DNA from 2 places in the Priestia sp. 53B2 genome. Region 2 is predicted to be linked to the other one. Evidence: a T-box and tRNA genes for the amino acid it is inferred to sense, from the RefSeq annotation. Region 2 holds a T-box; the other holds one or more tRNA genes.

Region 1 (9,368 bases), 800 kb from region 2:
ATTCTTTCCTTTTCCTTCAGGAAATCCGAGGTAGTTTACACTTATAAACTACCAGTATTATCGCTCTGCTTCAATAAAATTGACTTTGCTTTTATCACCTTTAATTTTTTCATGTACCCAAAACGGCAGATAAAGGACAAGAAAGCTAAGAATCATGATTCCTTCAATCCATACTAAATACCAAGGATGAGGTCCAAGAACATCCAGCAAGGAAGCGTGCTCTGGCTTTTTCATCATATATAAATAATTCGCCCCAAGTAAACGATTCATGGCATAGATAAAACCTCCGTACAGATTAACAAATACTACGCTTACCCATAAAGAACGAAACGTCGGCTCATATCTGCAGATAGCAATTAGCATACAGCAAGCAAGTACCACACCGCCATGCGATACATAAAACTGCACATAGCGAAACTGGGCATACGCATAGCCGCCAAGGTCTGGGGTAATCATCGCTTGAACAGAGCTGCTGATTCCTGCGAAGTACACAAAATAAAAAAGAAACCTGCTTTTGGTTATCAGCATAACAGCAGCCAACAGCACGACTATATCACTGAGCTGAAGAGGCAAGGAAGTTTCAGCAGACCACTGATGACATCCGATTTCCCAAGCCTGGTAGGCCGTTTCTGAAGCAATTAGAACGAGCGAAAGCAAAACGAACACAAACCTCTTTTTTCGCAGCTGCTTTCGACACAAGAAAATAAATGCTCCTATGATCACCATAATGGCTAAAGTTACAAGATGGTGCGCTGAAAAAAACTGAAAGGAATGTTGTACAGGATCACACGTAAAAAATCTATTCACACCGGCGCCTCCCTTATATCAGAAAACAAATTCGGTACCTTTAGCTTGTTCATAAGACTCTACTTTCATTAACGCTTATCTCACAGTAAAAGAGATTGAGACATAAAGAAATTACGCCAATCTGAAGACGAACAAATGGCATAAATGACCGGGTATGGATCGTTTGTTACACCAGGAGTCTTCGCCTTGCCCTCCAATCAACTGCTAGAAGCAACTAAAATGAAAAGATCCGAACGATTCATCGTTCGGATCTTCTTTCAACTAACATACTTTTGTCCTAGCTTTTTTCTTCGTTTTTACTCTTTAATTAATTCTTTTTTCACTAAGAATTGATGAGCGACTTCTTCAGCCGTTTTGCCTTTTGCATTTACTTGATAGTTCATTTCACGCATTTCTCCGTCACTAATTTTACCGCCCAATTGATTTAAGATTTTTTTCAGTTCAGGGTGTTCTTTTAGCGTATCTTCACGAAGCACAGGCGCTCCTTGATACGGAGGGAAGAACTGCTGATCGTCTTTTAAGACTTTCAAACCAAACTGTTTGATTTCAGGATCCGTTGCGTAAGCATCAAGCATATTAATATCGCCTTTTTCTACAGCACGATAGCGAAGCTTCGGCTCCATCGTTTTAATATTCGGGAAGGTAAGACCGTATTCTTTTTGAATGCCTACATAGCCGTCTTCACGATCTTTAAACTCAAGCGTAAATCCTGCTTTTACTTTATCTGTTGCATTTGCCAAATCTGAAATGGTCGTTAGATTATTTTCTTTGGCAAATTTCTTTGTTACGGTCAATGTGTACGTATTATTAAACTTCATTGGATCTAAATAAACAAGGCCGAATTTCTTTTGAAATCCTTCTTTTGCCTGCTTGTACACCTTTGTTTCATCTTTGCTGTCCGGCTGTTCCTTTAGATGCGTCACAATGGCTGTGCCCGTATATTCAGGGTATAAATCAATTTCCTTGTTACGCAGAGCCTCAAATACAAATACCGTTTTCCCAAGCGACGAACGAAGATTTACTTTCATATCGGTTTGATCTTCAATTAATTCTTTGTACATATCAATTAAAATATCTTGTTCTGCGCCAATTTTCCCTCCGATAACAAGGTCTGATTTTGTTGCGCTCATCGCTGCAAACGGAGAAACAAGAATGAGTATTAATACGATGATCATAATAAACGAGCGTTTTTTGGACCCTTTTTTAGCTGAGTGTTCAATCGTTCGCAGAATTCCATCAAAAATAAGCGCTAATAATGCTGCTGGAATGGCTCCTAATAAAATTAAACTATTATCACTTCGATCAATACCAAGCAAAATTAAGCTTCCGAGTCCGCCCGCTCCGATAAGAGCCACAATTGTCGCTGTACCAATAATGAGTACCATTGCTGTACGAATTCCGGCCATAATGACAGGAAGTGCTAGAGGAAGTTCTACTTTGATTAATCGTCTCCACGAGTTCATCCCCATGGCTTTGGATGCTTCAATTAAAGACGGGTCCACTTCTTTAATTCCGGTATATGTATTTCGTACAATAGGAAGAAGCGAATATAAAAACAGTGCAATAACCGCGGGAAAGGTTCCAATTCCGACAAGAGGAATTAGTAATCCTAATAAAGCGAGTGAAGGAATGGTTTGCAGTACGGCTGTTACGCCAATGATCGGTTCAGCAATGCGGTCATGTCTCGTTAAGTACAGTCCGAGCGGCACTGAAATTAATACGGCGATAACAAGAGCCAGTACTGAAATTTGAATGTGTTCAAGAAGAGCTTGAAACAGTGCATCTCCTCGTTGATCTAATAATGTGCTTAGTGCATTCATTACAGCGTTCCCCCTTCTTTCGTTTTATCAGAAAGAAACGCTAATAGAGTTTTGCGCGTTACAACGCCAATGCGTTTGCTCCCTTTTTTCACGGCTATTGCTTCGTGGTCGTAAAGGGCGTCCATTGCCTGCTGAACAGTGGCGGTTGAAGCTAGCTCTTCAGTAGGCTCTACGTCTGGCTGTTCGCTTTCTTTGACAAACATATCCAATGTCTCAAATAAAGCATTTCCTTGATTTCCAATAAATATTTTTACAAATTCATTTTTAGGCCTTTGAATGAATTCCTCCGGGGTTCCAACTTGAACAATTTCCCCATCTTTCATTAGGCAGATACGATCTCCAAGCGTCATCGCTTCGCTCATATCGTGCGTAACAAATACAAATGTTTTTTTGATTTTTTCTTTTAAGCTAATAACATCTTGCTGAAGCTGTTCGCGGCTTAACGGATCGAGGGCACTAAAGGGTTCGTCCATTAAAATAACGGGGGGATCGGCTGCGAGGGCACGTGCTACACCTACACGTTGCTGCTGGCCACCTGAGAGCTCAGACGGCTTTCGGTTTCGATACTGCTTTGGGTCTAGTCCCACCAAGGTAAGCAGCTCATCAATGCGCGTTTTGATTTTGTTTTTCTTCCAATGTTTCATCTCGGGTACAATGGCTATATTTTCAGCAATGGTCATATGGGGGAAAAGCGCAATCTGCTGCAGGACATAACCGATGTTCCAGCGTAGCTCATGTATGTTGTGGTCCGATACGAGCTTATCTTTTATGTATAGTTCTCCTTCGGTAATATCATGAAGACGGTTAATCATTTTTAAGGTGGTTGTTTTACCACACCCACTCGGACCAATTAAAACAAAAAACTCTCCTTCTTTAATTTCTAGATTAATATTTTTCACGGCGGTCGTACCGTCTGGATATTGCTTTGACACATTCTTAAACGTAATCAAATTATCGTTCACACTCCCTGTTGAAATTTAACCCCTAGTTCCGTGTACCCAATACTTAGAGGCAATAAACATTCTTTTAAGAATATTTCTAAATATGATTCATAAGACATAGTTGAAAAGATACACATGTTTTCTCACACCTTCCTAATAAGGCTATCAAACTGTTAAATTTTTCACAAGGCGGGGAAGAATAATTCGGAGAATAATTTTAAAGCCAACACAAATAAAAAACCTTCTTTCAACAAGAAAGAAGGTTTTTTTCGTATGCTAGCGACAGGGATCGAACCTGCGACCTCTTGCTTACCATGCAAGTGCTCTACCTACTGAGCTACACCAGCGTCTTGGAAAATTATATCACGTTTAAATTGATTTAGGAAGCGCTTTTTAAAAATTTTTTTATTGGTATATTCTCTAATTTGCGTCTTCTGAAATTCGCACTTTCTACAAAGTTCCATATTTTGTGTTAGAATTCCTCACACAAATTGTGTGAATTTTCTTTTTTTATATTACCCTTAGTAAAAGAGCTTACAAAAGAAAGGAAGAAAATAGATGGAACAACAACCAACCATGACCAAATCAAAAACGGCAACTCCCTACCCAAGAGACTGTACGTTTAGCCTAGAAGATTGGACGACGCTCGCCAAGTATTGGTACCCCGTCGCACGGTGCAGTGATGTAACAGAAAAACCAATGTCCGTAAAATTACTAGATGTAAATCTAGTTCTATACCGTACCACACACAAAGTTGTAGCGGCTCGTGATTTATGCGTTCACCGAGGCACACCGCTTAGCATGGGCTGGGTCGAAGATGATGAAATTATCTGTCCTTACCACGGCTTCCGCTATGCAACGGACGGTGCATGCACGTCGATTCCAGCTCATCCCGACGCCAATATTTCCCCCCGCCTGTGTATGGCCGTCTATCCAGTTATTGAACGATTTGGATTAGTTTGGACTTCCCTGACCGGTGAACAAGATAATTTGCCGTACTTCGATGCTTGGGAGGACCCTGACTTTCAGCAAATTGTTTGTCCGAGCTTTGATATTATGGGATCAGCTGGTCGCCAAATGGAAGGGTTTTTAGACGTAGCTCATTTTGCTTGGGTTCACACAGATACGTTTGGCGATCGAAACAATGCCTTTGTGCCTAAATATAAAGTAAGCGACACAGATTATGGGCTTCATGTAGAATATACGAGCACGGTGAGCAATTATTCCAAAGAACAGCAGCATTTAAATCCACCTGATTTTAAATGGCTTCGCGTCTTTGATGTTTATCCGCCGTTTACAGCTACGCTAAAAGTATACTTCCCAGAAGGCGCAGAGCTGTGGATTATGAATGCAGTCTCTCCTATTTCAGCCCGCGAAACACGTTTATTCGCGCCAATCGCTCGAAACTTTGAGAAAGATTCTCCCGTTGAAGGTGTGTATGACTTTAACCTTCGCGTCTTTGACGAAGACCGTGAAATGGTTGAAAACCAAAAGCCTGAAGACTTGCCTTTAGACCTGCAGATGGAAGCGCATATTATGGCTGATCAAACGTCCATCGGCTATCGGAAATTATTAAAGAAAATGGGCTTAAGCTTTAGATATACAAGCTGAAAAAATCCCCGCTGTCTCAGCGGGGATTTCTTTTTTATTTAGCAAACTGCTCGCGTCCTGCTTTTTCCTTTATCACTTCATCTTCACTTGCCGGCGTTGCGCGTTTCATAAACAATGAAAGAATTAAGGCAACCACCACTAGTACTACTGAGATGGCAAACGCATCGTTAATCCCTTGTACCATTGCCTGCATCCCAATCTGTTCTTTCATTTGAGCTGCCCCGGCCGCGGTTGCATTAGCTGCTCCTGCTCCGCTCATTGCATCTTGAGCGAGCTCTTTTGCATGTGTAGCTGTACGGTTTGACATCACCGTTACTAAAAGAGCCGAACCAATAGCTCCCGATACTTGTTGAAGCGTGTTATTCATCGCAGTGCCATGCGGATTAAAGCGCTGCGGCAGCTGATTTAATCCGTTTGTCATAACCGGCATCATCACCATAGACATTCCGAACATGCGAAGCGTGTAAAGCGTAATGAGCGTTGTATACGTCGTATCAAGCTCTAAGTTACTGAAGAAATACGTCGTAACGGCTGTAATAGTTAGACCCGTTACAGCCAGTGCACGCGCTCCGAATTTATCAAATAATTTTCCGGTAATCGGTGACATCACACCCATTAGCAGCGCACCCGGAAGCATTAGTAATCCTGAATGAAGCGGAGAAATGCCTCGTACCGTTTGAACATAAATTGGCATTAGCAGCATGGCTGAGAATAATGCCATTGTGATCACCATTGAAATCGTTGATGATAAAGCAAACATTGGATATTTAAAAATGCGGAATTCAAGCATAGGGGTTTTAAGCTTGAACTGACGCGTAATAAATAAAATCAGAGCCACAGCTCCTACGATAATGGTGCCGTATACTTCCACAGAATCCCAGCCTTTATCCCCTGCTGAGCTAAATCCGTATAGAAGTCCTCCAAATCCAATTGTAGATAACAAAAGAGATAAAAAATCCAAATTGATTTCCACTTTTTCTTTTTTGTCTTTTAATAGGAAGAAAGCGCCTATTAATACAATTGCAGCGATTGGCGTAACAAGGTGGAACAGCATTCTCCACTCATAGTGTTCAATTAGCCACCCTGATAAGGTAGGACCAATTGCCGGAGCAAAAATCATAACTAAGCCGAAAATCCCCATCGCAGCTCCGCGTTTTTCTAATGGAAAACTTGTGAGCAATACGTTCATTAAAAGCGGCATCATAATGGCTGCGCCTGATGCTTGAATAATACGAGCGGTTAACAAGACCGAAAATACGGGCGAAGCACCGGCAAGTATCGTTCCTGCTGTAAATAAACACATCGCCGTTAAAAACAATCCTCTGACGGAATAGCGCTGAATTAAAAAAGCAGTAGTTGGAATCATAATACCATTCACTAACATATAACCAGTAGAAAGCCACTGGACAGTTGACGTTGTCACATCTAAGTCTTTCATAATAGACGGCAGCGCCACGTTTAATAACGTTTCATTCAACAATGAGATAAAAGCGCCAATTAACAAAATAGCAATTATGCCATAAGGCGGCTTTTCCATTTGATTTATCGATTGACTCATTATTGTACCTCCTTATACTTTAAGTTCATTTTTTTAGACACATGTTCTACATAGAGTATATTATACTGTGAGTTCAATTTATGCAAGCGAAAAATCTTGCGTTCATGTCCTTTATTTTATCGACTTTTTTAGTCCTACAATCCTTTTATATCAATATATTGTCGTGATATCGTCCATTTTTTGAAAAGAACATTTGTGTAAACGCTTTAAATCATGTATCATAAAGTTGGACCATGAGTCTAATTTTATATTTAGGTGATAATAATGAATAACCGAAAACAGCAAGTTGTAAAAAATGCACACCATCTCTTCGTTGAAAAAGGATTTCAAGCTACATCTATTCAAGACATCATTGATTATAGCGGCATTTCAAAAGGAACATTCTACAACTATTTTTCTTCAAAAAATGAATTATTAATCGCTGTTTTTACCTGGCTTCATACAACAATTGAACAAGAGCGAAATCAGCTGCTGGTTGGTAAAAGCCTGACCGATGTAAATGTATTTGTTAAACAGATTGATGCACAGATGAAAAACCATCATAAACATAAATTTTTCACATTACTTGAAGAAGTATTTGTTTCCAATGATCCTGATTTAAAAGCATACATAAAAAAAACCCAGTTTATTGAAGTAAACTGGGTTTACAAGCGGTTTATTGATTTATTTGGACAAGAAAAGAAACCGTACCTGCTAGATTGTGCAATTATGTTTCTTGGCATGCTTCATCGCAACTTTCACTATAATTTTATGGTTAATGGCACAAATACTGACCCGCATGAGATCATAAGCTACAGTGTCAAGCGCCTGCTTTCTCTTGTAGACGAAGTAGCAAATTCAGGAGACATTTTGCTCGATCCGCAAACGATTAAAGAATGGCTTCCATCTTGCCCGAATACTAAAAATCAAATAGAACAGGACATTTCTGCAGCACTTATCGATTTAAAAAAACAGGTTCACAAACAATTTACTGATGAATTCGAACGTCAAAAATGCACAGAGCTTATTAGTTTTATTGAAGAAGAGCTGTTTAAACAATCAAATCCCCGCAAGTTTGTTGTTGATAGTGCTCTTCATTCGTTACAGCAGCTGTCTGTCAACAAAAGTAAGACAGCGCTAGAGGATTTACAGACGATGATCGATCAGTATGTGAGTGAACTTCATTAAAAACAAATTAAACCATAACGAAATCAATACAATCTAAAAACGAACAAATGGGATACATGAGCTGAACCGCTTGTTCCACCGCTGTTGATTTCCATGCAAGGCTTCACTTTCCGCGGGGCGGAACAGCTGAGCCTTCGCCTTGCCCTCCAATCAACCGCTAGAAGCGACTAAATAGATGAAACCTACATTTACTCTGCCAATGAAAAAATCCGAATGCGATTGATTCTCCGTCGAGAATCAATCGCATTCGGATCTTCCTTCAACTAAATAACTTTTGTCCCGGCCTCTTTATTCACAAAGTGGAAATTGAAGTGAAAAGCACGTTTCTTTTCCTTTTATGCTAGACACACTCACTTTCCCCTTCATATAATGAATAATGCTGAAAGATACCATCGTTCCAAGCCCCGTACCTTTTTCTTTTGTTGTAAAATACGGTTCTCCTAACCGGTTGATTTGTTCTTGCGTCATACCGCAGCCTGTATCGATAATATCCACAATAACAGCTCCGCCTTCTTTTGTTGCTTTAACGGTTAACGTGCCTCCATTTTGCATGGCTTCAATACTATTTTTAAATAAATTGATTAGGCACTGCTGAAGCTTTCTTCTTTCTCCCATTACGAAGAACTTCACTTCTTCATCAAATGTAAATTCAATCGCGACTCCATTCATATTGGCAAGAGGCGTCATAATATGGGTGACGTGATGAATCTCTTCTGAAATATTCATTTTTTCATTTCGTTCTGGTGCAGAATTGGCAAACAGCAAGTAATCATCAATGATTTCTTTTGCGCGGTCTAGTTCATTAATCGCAATTGAAATGTAGCGTTTTTTAGCAGGTTCTTTTTCATCTTCTTGCAGCATTTGCATAAACCCTCTGCTTGCCGTTAGAGGATTCCGCACCTCATGAGAGATGCTGGCGGCTAAATGACTGACAATTTCTAGTTTTTCTGCTTTCATCAGGCGCTGCAGCACTAATAAATTTGCCCGTATCGCTTCCCACAGTATGGTAATTACAAACATGCCTGCTACATCTAAAATCGCAAATTGAACCCACACGCTAATAGGAATGCTTGTTACGTGTAAGACGAAAATAGATACAAGCATAGCTAATAAAGAACCGACTACACTAAGACAGGTGCTCACGATAATTCTATTTTTTAATGAGAAATGTAAAAAGTATTTTGTTATGAAAGATAAAGGAATGGATAAAATCGGAAGAGCAATTAGTGTTGATAAAAACCCTACATCGTACCCGCCAATTAGCAAGCGCAGCAGTAAAATAAAGACAAAAAGCAAGCTTCCTAACGGCCAGCCTCCATATAACGTTCCTAAAATATAAGGAATTCTTCGTAGATCCATTCGATAGTCATCCGGGACATAAGCTCCGTTAACGGGAAACAAAAGGCAAAAGGTAATGGCTAAAATCGGAAATACCGCGATATAACGATCTTTCCACCAATGAAT
Region 2 (9,368 bases):
AATCCCCGTTACCTCTCCTTTAGATGTAACGATGGTTACGCGTTGAGCAAGCATAACTTGAGACCACCATCCGCCTACCGTTTGAAAACGAATAAAGCCGCGTTCATCAATTTGAGTCACCATAAAGCCTACTTCATCTAAGTGACCGGCTACCATAATTTTAGGCCCTTGTTCGTTGCCCACTTTTTTTGCAATCAAACTGCCTAGCCCATCCGTCGTTACTTCATCTGCATAAGGTGCAATATATTTCTTCATAACCTCACGCGGTTCACGTTCATTACCAGGAATTCCTTTTGCATCTGTTAGTGCTTTAAGCATCGTCAATGTTTCATCTAACTTTGTCATATGGATTACCCCTTTCATATGTATACCTCTATTATAGCTAAAAAGAGGTTGAAGTAAAATTTCCCATCCCTTTATTTCTAGTATCCTTGTTCTTGGCGTTTAAAATTCACTTCATTTTTTGAGATGTACGCCTTTTCAATATGTTCAGCGGAAAAACCAAACATATCGCCAAGCCTCATGTAAGATACAAACATGTCCACATAGTTTTCTTTCGACTGATCCTGCTCGAAAGCAGCAACTTGTGCAAATACCTGTAAAAATTGTGCTGTTTTTGAATCACTTGCTTTTGCATTTGGTAACTCAGTTAAATCATCGTATCCTTTTTCAATCCCTAAAGAAAGGATAAAATGTACGCCGTCCACAAATTCTTCTAAAATAACAGCGTCTTCAGCCGGAGGTTTGACGCTCCAAAATTTGAAGCAGCGCGTTTCGTTTGCCAGTTCTCCCATTTCGACAAGCAGTGCTAAAAGCTTTCTCGGAATCAAATCTTCCTTATGAAGCTGATGCTTGTCCTCTATATGCTGATCCAGCTGGCGCTGCATGATAAATAACTGTTGTAAATTCAATGTAATCACTCCTGTAATTATGTATATCTTCTTCTTTTTAAACCAATAAAGAAATTATATCAAAAATCATGAAACTTTTTAGAGACTCGAACGTAAAGTAAGAAAACTGTGCCTTGTAAAGGAGGGAGCGTTATGTTTGTTATTGTTATCGTTCGCGTGTTCATTTTCGCGCTTGTTGCTTACACACTATTAAAGCTGGTTCAGCATTTTCGCAGTCCAAATCGGAAGCTTGTAGCAGCTCAGGAACATCAGCAATTTTTTGTCGTTGACGAAAAAACGAATATCCGCAAAAATTTTCTACTAACGTATAAAGGTATTTTATTTGAAGGAGAAAAATACAGCAATCCCAATGAACCAGAATCTTTGTCAATTACAATGGTGTTAACAGATCCATCTCGATTACATGAACTGCAAAAACAAGATTTCAAGCTGCTGGAAAGCCACGTACACGACATGTATCCAAATGCTCCTATTCGCTGGAAAAGCCCCGTTCGAGAATTTTTACACTGAGCACAAAATCACTTGTGCTCAGCTGATAACAAAAAAGAAAAGTAAATCAAGAGCAGCAAGAATAGGAAAACCTACTGTAAACGATGTGTGCTTCGTTTTATGACGATAGTAATACATACCAATCAGTCCTCCAATGGCTCCTCCGATAGCAGCTACCGTCCACAATGTGCTTTCGGCAATTCTCCACTCATGTCTTTTCGCTTTTTGTTTATCTCTATACATCATTCCTACCCCTATTATATTAATAACAATAAAATAGGTAAGCAGCAGTTCATTCATGATATGTCCTCCGATAGCAAAAAAGCCTCATCATCTAAAGATGACGAGACTTTATATTCATTACTTATCTAAGCCTTTTTTAGCAGCAGTTGCTAATTCAGCAAATGCTTTTTCATCAGCTACAGCTAAGTCAGCAAGCATTTTGCGGTTAACTTCAATACCTGCTAATTTTAAACCGTGCATTAAACGGCTGTAAGAAAGACCGTTCATACGAGCAGCTGCATTAATACGTGTGATCCATAATTTACGGAAGTCACGTTTTTTCTGACGACGGTCACGATAAGCATACATGTGAGATTTCATAACTTGCTGATTAGCAACTTTATATAATCTATGCTTCGAACCGAAGAAACCTTTAGCTAATTTTAAAACTTTTTTACGACGTTTGCGTGTTACTGTACCGCCTTTTACGCGTGGCATAATTGTTTACCTCCTGTATTGTTTCTATCTCAACCCAAATTACTTAATGTTATCTAATAAGTGACGGATACGTTTGAAGTCACCTTTGCTTACTAAAGAACCTTTACGTAATTTACGCTTTTGTTTTGTAGATTTGTTAGCGAATAAATGGCTTGTGTAAGCACGAGCACGTTTTAATTTACCGCTTCCAGTCTTTTTGAAACGCTTTGCAGCGCCACGATGTGTTTTCATTTTTGGCATGGGGTGTTCCTCCTCGTTCTATTACTTTTCGTTTTTAGGTGCCAAGACTAAGAACATGCTGCGGCCTTCCATTTTAGGAGCCGATTCAACTGAACTTACATCTTCGCAAGCTTGTGAAAAACGTTCAAGTACTTTTTGGCCAATCCCTTTATGAGTAATGGCACGACCTTTAAAGCGAATAGACGCTTTCACTTTGTCACCTTTTTCAAGGAACTTGCGTGCGTTACGAAGTTTAGTGTTAAAATCATGTTCATCAATTGTTGGACTTAAACGAACTTCTTTTAAGTTTACAACTTTTTGGTTTTTACGAGCTTCTCTTTCTTTACGTTGTTGCTCATAGCGGAATTTACCGTAGTCCATAATACGACATACCGGCGGTTTCGCATTTGCAGCAACCATTACTAAGTCAAGATTTACTCGTGAAGCAATTTCTAATGCTTCATTTTTTGATTTAATTCCTAATTGTTCACCGTTTTGATCAATTAGACGAACTTCGCGAGCTCGAATGCCCTCGTTTACCATCATGTCCTTGCTAATAAGTAGCCACCTCCAAGGTTTAATGAGCGAATACGCTTGCTTAGACCGATTATTAACTCACACAAAAAAGTGTGAGTACATACTGCACCCACACTTCTATCGTTTTAATTAAGATACGATGTACCTGCTAACTGCTCTATGCGTCACTCAGGTGAGAAGCGGGTGCTTCTTCTTCTGTATAAACAAGTATTCAATTACTTAAGCTATTATAGTATCAACAAAGACAAAAGTCAATGATTTCGTTCTTTTTTCACAACAAAAATTATTGTATCAAAGGAAAAACATTTATGCAATAGTTTTTTATAAATGTTGCATAAAAAAGCAGAGAATTTCAATTCTCTGCTTTTTTCATTAACGAGATGCTTCTGCTTTTACATTTTGTAAAAAGGCTTGGAAGTTCACTGTTTCTGAATTCTGCTCACCATATTTACGTACATTTACTGCTTTATCCTCTACTTCTTTATCCCCTACAACAAGCATATAAGGAATTTTTTGCATTTGAGCCTCACGGATTTTATAGCCAATTTTCTCATCTCGAGAATCAAGTTCCACACGAACACCCGCAAGCTGAAGCTGTTCTTGCACTTCTTTTGCATACTCAAGGTGAACCGTAGGTGATACCGGAATCACTTGAACTTGTACAGGTGCTAACCACGTTGGGAAAGCTCCTTTGTATTCTTCGATTAAGAAAGCTACAAAACGTTCCATTGTTGACACCACGCCGCGGTGAATAACAACCGGTCGATGTTGTTTTCCGTCTTCTCCTACATACGTTAAATCAAATCGTTCAGGAAGTAAGAAATCCAATTGAACCGTAGATAGCGTCTCTTCTTTACCAAGAGCTGTTTTAACTTGAACGTCTAGTTTTGGACCGTAGAATGCCGCTTCGCCTTCAGCTTCATAATAATCAAGGTCAAGCTCATCCATTGCGTCTTTTAACATGCTTTGTGCTTTTTCCCACATTGCATCATCATCAAAGTATTTTTCTGTATCTGCAGGGTCACGGTAAGATAGACGGAATGAATAATTTTCAAATCCAAAATCTTTATAAACCGCTTCAACTAAGCGAACTACACGAATAAATTCTTCTTTGATTTGGTCGGGACGTACAAAGATATGCGCATCATTTAGCGTCATGCCTCGAACACGCTGAAGTCCTGATAATGCTCCTGACATTTCGTAGCGGTGCATCGTTCCAAGCTCAGCAATACGGATTGGAAGCTCACGATAGCTGTGAATACCTTGTTTGTAAACCATCATGTGATGAGGACAGTTCATCGGACGAAGAACCAGGTCTTCGTTATCCATTTCCATTGCAGGGAACATGTCATCTTGGTAGTGCTCCCAGTGACCAGACGTTTTGTAAAGTTCTACACTTCCGAGCACTGGAGTGTAAACGTGCTGATAACCAAGGCTTACTTCTTTATCTACGATATAACGCTCGATAATACGGCGGATCGTCGCACCTTTTGGAAGCCATAAAGGCAGACCTTGTCCTACTTTTTGAGAATTTGTAAATAAGTTTAGCTCTTTACCAAGTTTACGGTGATCACGTTCTTTTGCTTCTTCAAGAAGACGAAGATGCTCGTCTAAATCTGCTTTTGTAAAGAATGCTGTACCGTAAATACGCTGCAACATTTGATTATCGCTGTCTCCGCGCCAATAAGCACCCGCCACGCTTAATAGTTTAAATTCTTTAATTTTGCCTGTTGACGGCACGTGCACGCCTCGGCAAAGGTCAAAGAATTCGCCTTGTTGGTAAATCGTAACCTTTTCACCTGCTGGAATCGCATCGATCAATTCAAGCTTCAGTTCATCGCCAACTTCTTTAAAAAGTTGAATGGCTTCTTCACGAGAAACTTCTTTGCGTTCAATTTCAATATTTGAATTAACGATTTTTTTCATTTCTTTTTCAATTTTACCTAAATCTTCAGGAGTAATTGATTCTTCCATATCGATGTCATAGTAAAAACCGTTTTCGATAACCGGTCCTACACCTAGCTGTACTTTTGTATCTTTGTATAAACGTTTGATTGCTTGAGCCATTAAATGCGCTGTACTATGACGCATAATTTCAAGCGCTTCAGGAGCATCTTGCGTAATGATTTCAAGACTGCCATCTTGTTCGATTGGCGTACGTAAATCCAGCAGCTCGCCGTTTACGTTGCCTGCTAATGCTTTCTTCTTTAATCCCGGGCTAATAGAAGCCGCAATATCTTCTGTTGATGATCCTTTTGGATACTCTTTAACAGCTCCATCAGGAAATGTCATTTTGATTACTTCTGACACAACTTTCCACTCCTTTAACATAACTGAATAAACTTTTTGTAAAAACAAAAAACTCGTCCCTTATCAAAAGGGACGAGTTGTGTATACACGCGGTACCACCCTTGTTTCCTCTTCGTATCTTGGATAACCCAAAGAACCCGAAGCGGCTCGAGGTTTTATAACGGAAATTCCGTCAGTAATTACTAGAGGCTCTGCTCGTTTACTACTGAAGTTTAGAGGTGGTAAGAATATATTCCGTGTTAGGAGATTTTCAGCCTAGATCTCCCTCTCTATAAACCGTAAATATACACTCATGTCCTCATCATAACTTGTAACATATAGCTGTTTTTCAATATGCATTTATTATATTCATTTTCAAAATAGAAATCAACCTTTCACGTTATATTTTGCTTTTGATCAAACGGAAATTCATTTTTTTCATATAACATAACTTTTTCTTGGAAGATATTTTGAATGGTATAAACAAAATCATGATCATGCTGGTCGCTATACAGATGAATAGCAGCTGGAGATAAACTTAGCAAAGGCGCGATAATAGTTGAGTCTATGTATAATGATTCTTGTTCAGATAAAAAGGCCTCTGCTAGAGCTGCACATTCACGTTCAGGAACATATCTACTATTGTGGTCGTACAACACAAACTTGTTTTTATTCAAGTGCATTACATACACATCGCCTGTAGATGACTGTCTTTCATTAGCTGCTTGACGCAGCTGATGAATAAGAATTTGATAGTCTTGTTCAAGCTTATATTCATCAATCGCCAGCTCGGCATAATAGCGCAGCCGCTCTTGATATTCTTTTAAACGGAATTGGAGAAAAGACTCAAAGGTGAATGTTACATTATGAATGAAGAAGTCTTGAAGAGCCTGGCGGATAAGTAATTCTCTTGGAAAAGAAAATGTTTTTTGCGGAATTTCGCCTCTCTCTCCTTCCATAATCCCCCCCATAATTTGAAGCAGCAAATCTTGCTCTTCCTCTTCTGAATAGAAAAATTGTTCTTTTAATATGTTTACCATCATCTTTTTTTCTTTCTTTTTTAAAATCACGTGGGTTAATACCGGTATCACCATGTCTTGTAAAATGGCCTCTCTATTGTATGTCTCATCAATGACTAAAAGCTGATTATTCACCAGCTTCAAGCACTGTGAACCATATGATAAAGCGCTTCGCTTCGCGCATAAAGACTCATATACAACGACTGCGTCTTCTACATATTTAAAGAATATTTTCATTCCTCATAGCCCCCCTTTGGACACGCTTTATTAATGTATATGGGGCAACATGCAAAAAAATGAGCAAGTCGTTACAAGAAATGTAAAACGACCTGCTCATCTATTTCGTTTATTCTCTCCATTCATTTCAACAGGAATTGCTAGAGACTTAATTCGTTCCATGACACGAGCGGCTTTGAGCTCTTCCTGTTCGCCTCTTTGGGTATAAGTCAAATGATGTTGAAGCTCTTTAAAATTTAAATTCGAGCTGAAAAATGTCGGCAAATTTTCGAGCATACGGAATTGTAAAATGGTTCCGAGCACATCGTCTCGCATCCAGCTCGTTACGGATTCTGCTCCGAGATCATCAAGCATAAGAACCGGTACTTTTTTGACATACTCTATTTTCTCATTGAAGCTTTGATCTTGAAACGAACCTTTTAACTCACGCAAAAACTCAGGGACATACAGAATGGTAGATTTCACTTTCTTTTCGGCTAACGCATTGGCAATTGCTCCAAGAAAATACGTTTTCCCCACACCAAACGAACCGTGTAAATATAAAGCTTTCATTTTCTTATTTGGCTCATATTCTCGCACAAAATCTCTTACTAGTTTAATGGCTTCAAATCTTCCCTGCTCAATTTCAATATCAGACATTGTTGCCTGTAAAATTTCTTTCGGGACGTACATACACTGAATAAAAGATTCTTGTTCTTTCCGCTCATCTTCTTGTACTTTTCTAGGACAGCGTTCATACTGTAAATCAATATTACGGCCTTTTACAACCAGCTGAGGGTGGTATCCTTTCACCATGTTGACGCAGCTTTGCAGAGAAGGACACTTATCACAGCATTTGCTTTGGTCGATAAATTCATGCATCTTCATCAGACCTCGGTCGACCATTTGCTCATCTAACTCATGGCGATGCTCTTGCAAAAATGTTTTAACTTCGGGATTAGACAGGATACTGTTTCTTAATGCTTCTAAGCGTGCTTTAAAATCTTTTTTGTTCACTAACTGATTTAGTGAATCATTGATAGGCTTCATCTTTTTCACCTCATCTCTATCATACCTGCTTTTTATTCTTTATGCTTTTGTTTTAGCTCTTGATCTAACTGCTTGAGCTCTTCTTGTAGCTTTCGTTTTTCTTCTTCAAATCCGTCCACTTCTTTTGAAGGCTGCTTTTTCTCTTCTTTTTCTTCATCGCTCAGCCACTCTGGAACCATTTCTTTACGCACAATCTTTCGTCCAGCCGTTTTTTTATTTTGCTTTGCTTCGGTCCAGTTCTGATATTCTTTCTGTTCATTTTTAGCTAAATTCATGGCATCTTGAACAGTTTGTACCTTTTTGCGCGCCCAGTGTCCAGCAATTTTCTCTACATAGCTCTTAGATAATTTCATATCGGATCTTAGCATAACATAGTAAATTAGAACATTTACTACCCCTGGTGAAAGCTTTTGGTTAAACATCACTTCTTCAATCATTTGCAAATCTGCTTTTGAAGGCTCTGCTCCCCCGGAAAACTCGATCAAAAGCTGTCGAGGAGACGTCACTTCAAGCTGTTGAATGAGCTGCTCTTCTTTTGTCTGGGGGTTCTTTTCCTGCATGGTACGAAGCATAGGCGGCTGAATTTGTTCGCTTAGATTTGGAAGTGCTTCTCCATTTTCAAATTGGTAAAAGGACTGTGCTGCTTTTCTAAGCAATTCAATATCAACTTGATCGTTCTCATTTAACGAATCGAGCACCACATTTTTCATTTGAAGAGGATCGATACCGTATAAAAAGGCTAGCTTTTCAATCGCTTGTTTTACTTTAGATGTAATGGACCTTTTCGAAATCATTGAATCTGTTAGACCTGCTAAAAATAAATCAAAATCAAAGGAATCCGGGCTCATCTCAATAGAAGCACGTTTGGAGGAATCCACAAAGTCGGTTTGAGCATCAGGAGAAAATACATCCTTGCTTTCAGACTGAAAACTTGGAGCCAGCTCTGTTGCTTTAACTGATTTAAATACATCGTTAAATGAATGCGTCACATCCTTGAACGATTGGTCATCGACGAGTGAATCCGAAAAATAATTTTTTACTTTTTGAAAGATGGATTTTCCAAGTCGGTTATATAAATATACATTTAACACGCCATCGTTAAAAAACTGATGGGGCGTAAGAGGAGGAACGAGCTCATAAATGAACACACGAACATCATCTGCTTCCTTAATATATGTTTTTAACAAACCAATGCCTTCTAATTTTAACCGCTCATGGTAAATAGCTTTCAAATTAATTTGCATCATTGACATTAGATGATGATGCGTAGACTCTTTCCCCCATAAACGATCTTGTTCCAGCTCGCTCCATAGCGTCATATACAGACCAAAGCACGTTGTACCCACCAACGGCTGATAGAGCATGGTTAAAATCTTTCGGTCGTATTCCTGCAGTATGCCGTTCGAACGAACAACATAACGATCGACCGGTATCATTTCTTTCCAATGTTGTTCTTTCATGTCGTTCCCTACCTACTTTTAAAGTAATAGAAATGACAAAAAAAGAGCCTAAAGAATACTTCAATAGCTCTTTTACAGTCGTTCCTTCTTAATTAAATCTTTTAATTCATCAATAAATACATTGATGTCTTTAAATTGTCGGTATACAGAAGCAAATCGAACATAAGAGACTTCATCGATAGCAGCTAATCGCTCCATCACCATTTCTCCTACCACATCTGACTGCACCTCTGATGTACCCTGACTGCGCAGCTCTGTTTCAATATCGTGTACGGTATCTTCTAATTGTTTTAAGCTTACTTGGCGTTTTTCACACGCCTTAATTAACCCTCGAAGGATTTTGTCTTTGCTGAACTCTTCTCTCGCTCCATCTTTTTTTACAACAATTAACGGAAGTTCTTCTACTTTCTCAAAAGTTGTAAAACGATAGTGACACTCTTCGCATTCACGTCTTCTAC

Evidence for each region. The T-box of region 2 lies ahead of thrS (threonine--tRNA ligase). A T-box ahead of a tRNA ligase gene usually reads a tRNA of that ligase, here a tRNA-Thr.
Region 1: it has a tRNA-Thr gene. The T-box ahead of thrS (threonine--tRNA ligase) is inferred to sense a tRNA for this amino acid. The anticodon was not compared.

Annotation. Positions count from the first base shown of each region.
Region 1 covers NZ_JBLZXA010000008.1:158,646-168,013, forward strand. Annotated here, with positions in the region: gene ACN6NE_RS04200 (YwaF family protein) at 58-807, opposite strand; gene ACN6NE_RS04205 (ABC transporter permease/substrate-binding protein) at 1,104-2,627, opposite strand; gene ACN6NE_RS04210 (ABC transporter ATP-binding protein) at 2,627-3,577, opposite strand; tRNA gene ACN6NE_RS04215 (tRNA-Thr) at 3,843-3,915, opposite strand; gene ACN6NE_RS04220 (Rieske 2Fe-2S domain-containing protein) at 4,127-5,179, shown strand; gene ACN6NE_RS04225 (DHA2 family efflux MFS transporter permease subunit) at 5,214-6,737, opposite strand; gene ACN6NE_RS04230 (TetR/AcrR family transcriptional regulator) at 7,002-7,904, shown strand; gene ACN6NE_RS04235 (ATP-binding protein) at 8,193-9,368, opposite strand, start outside.
Region 2 covers NZ_JBLZXA010000008.1:961,620-970,987, forward strand. Annotated here, with positions in the region: gene ACN6NE_RS08320 (M42 family metallopeptidase) at 1-345, opposite strand, end outside; gene ACN6NE_RS08325 (dUTP diphosphatase) at 423-911, opposite strand; gene ACN6NE_RS08330 (hypothetical protein) at 1,044-1,421, shown strand; gene ACN6NE_RS08335 (DUF1294 domain-containing protein) at 1,440-1,700, opposite strand; gene rplT (50S ribosomal protein L20) at 1,761-2,120, opposite strand; gene rpmI (50S ribosomal protein L35) at 2,160-2,360, opposite strand; gene infC (translation initiation factor IF-3) at 2,382-2,885, opposite strand; ribosomal protein L20 leader region at 2,955-3,077, opposite strand; gene thrS (threonine--tRNA ligase) at 3,249-5,207, opposite strand; T-box leader at 5,252-5,500, opposite strand; gene ytxC (sporulation protein YtxC) at 5,561-6,421, opposite strand; gene dnaI (primosomal protein DnaI) at 6,518-7,450, opposite strand; gene ACN6NE_RS08370 (replication initiation and membrane attachment family protein) at 7,483-8,910, opposite strand; gene nrdR (transcriptional regulator NrdR) at 8,983-9,368, opposite strand, start outside.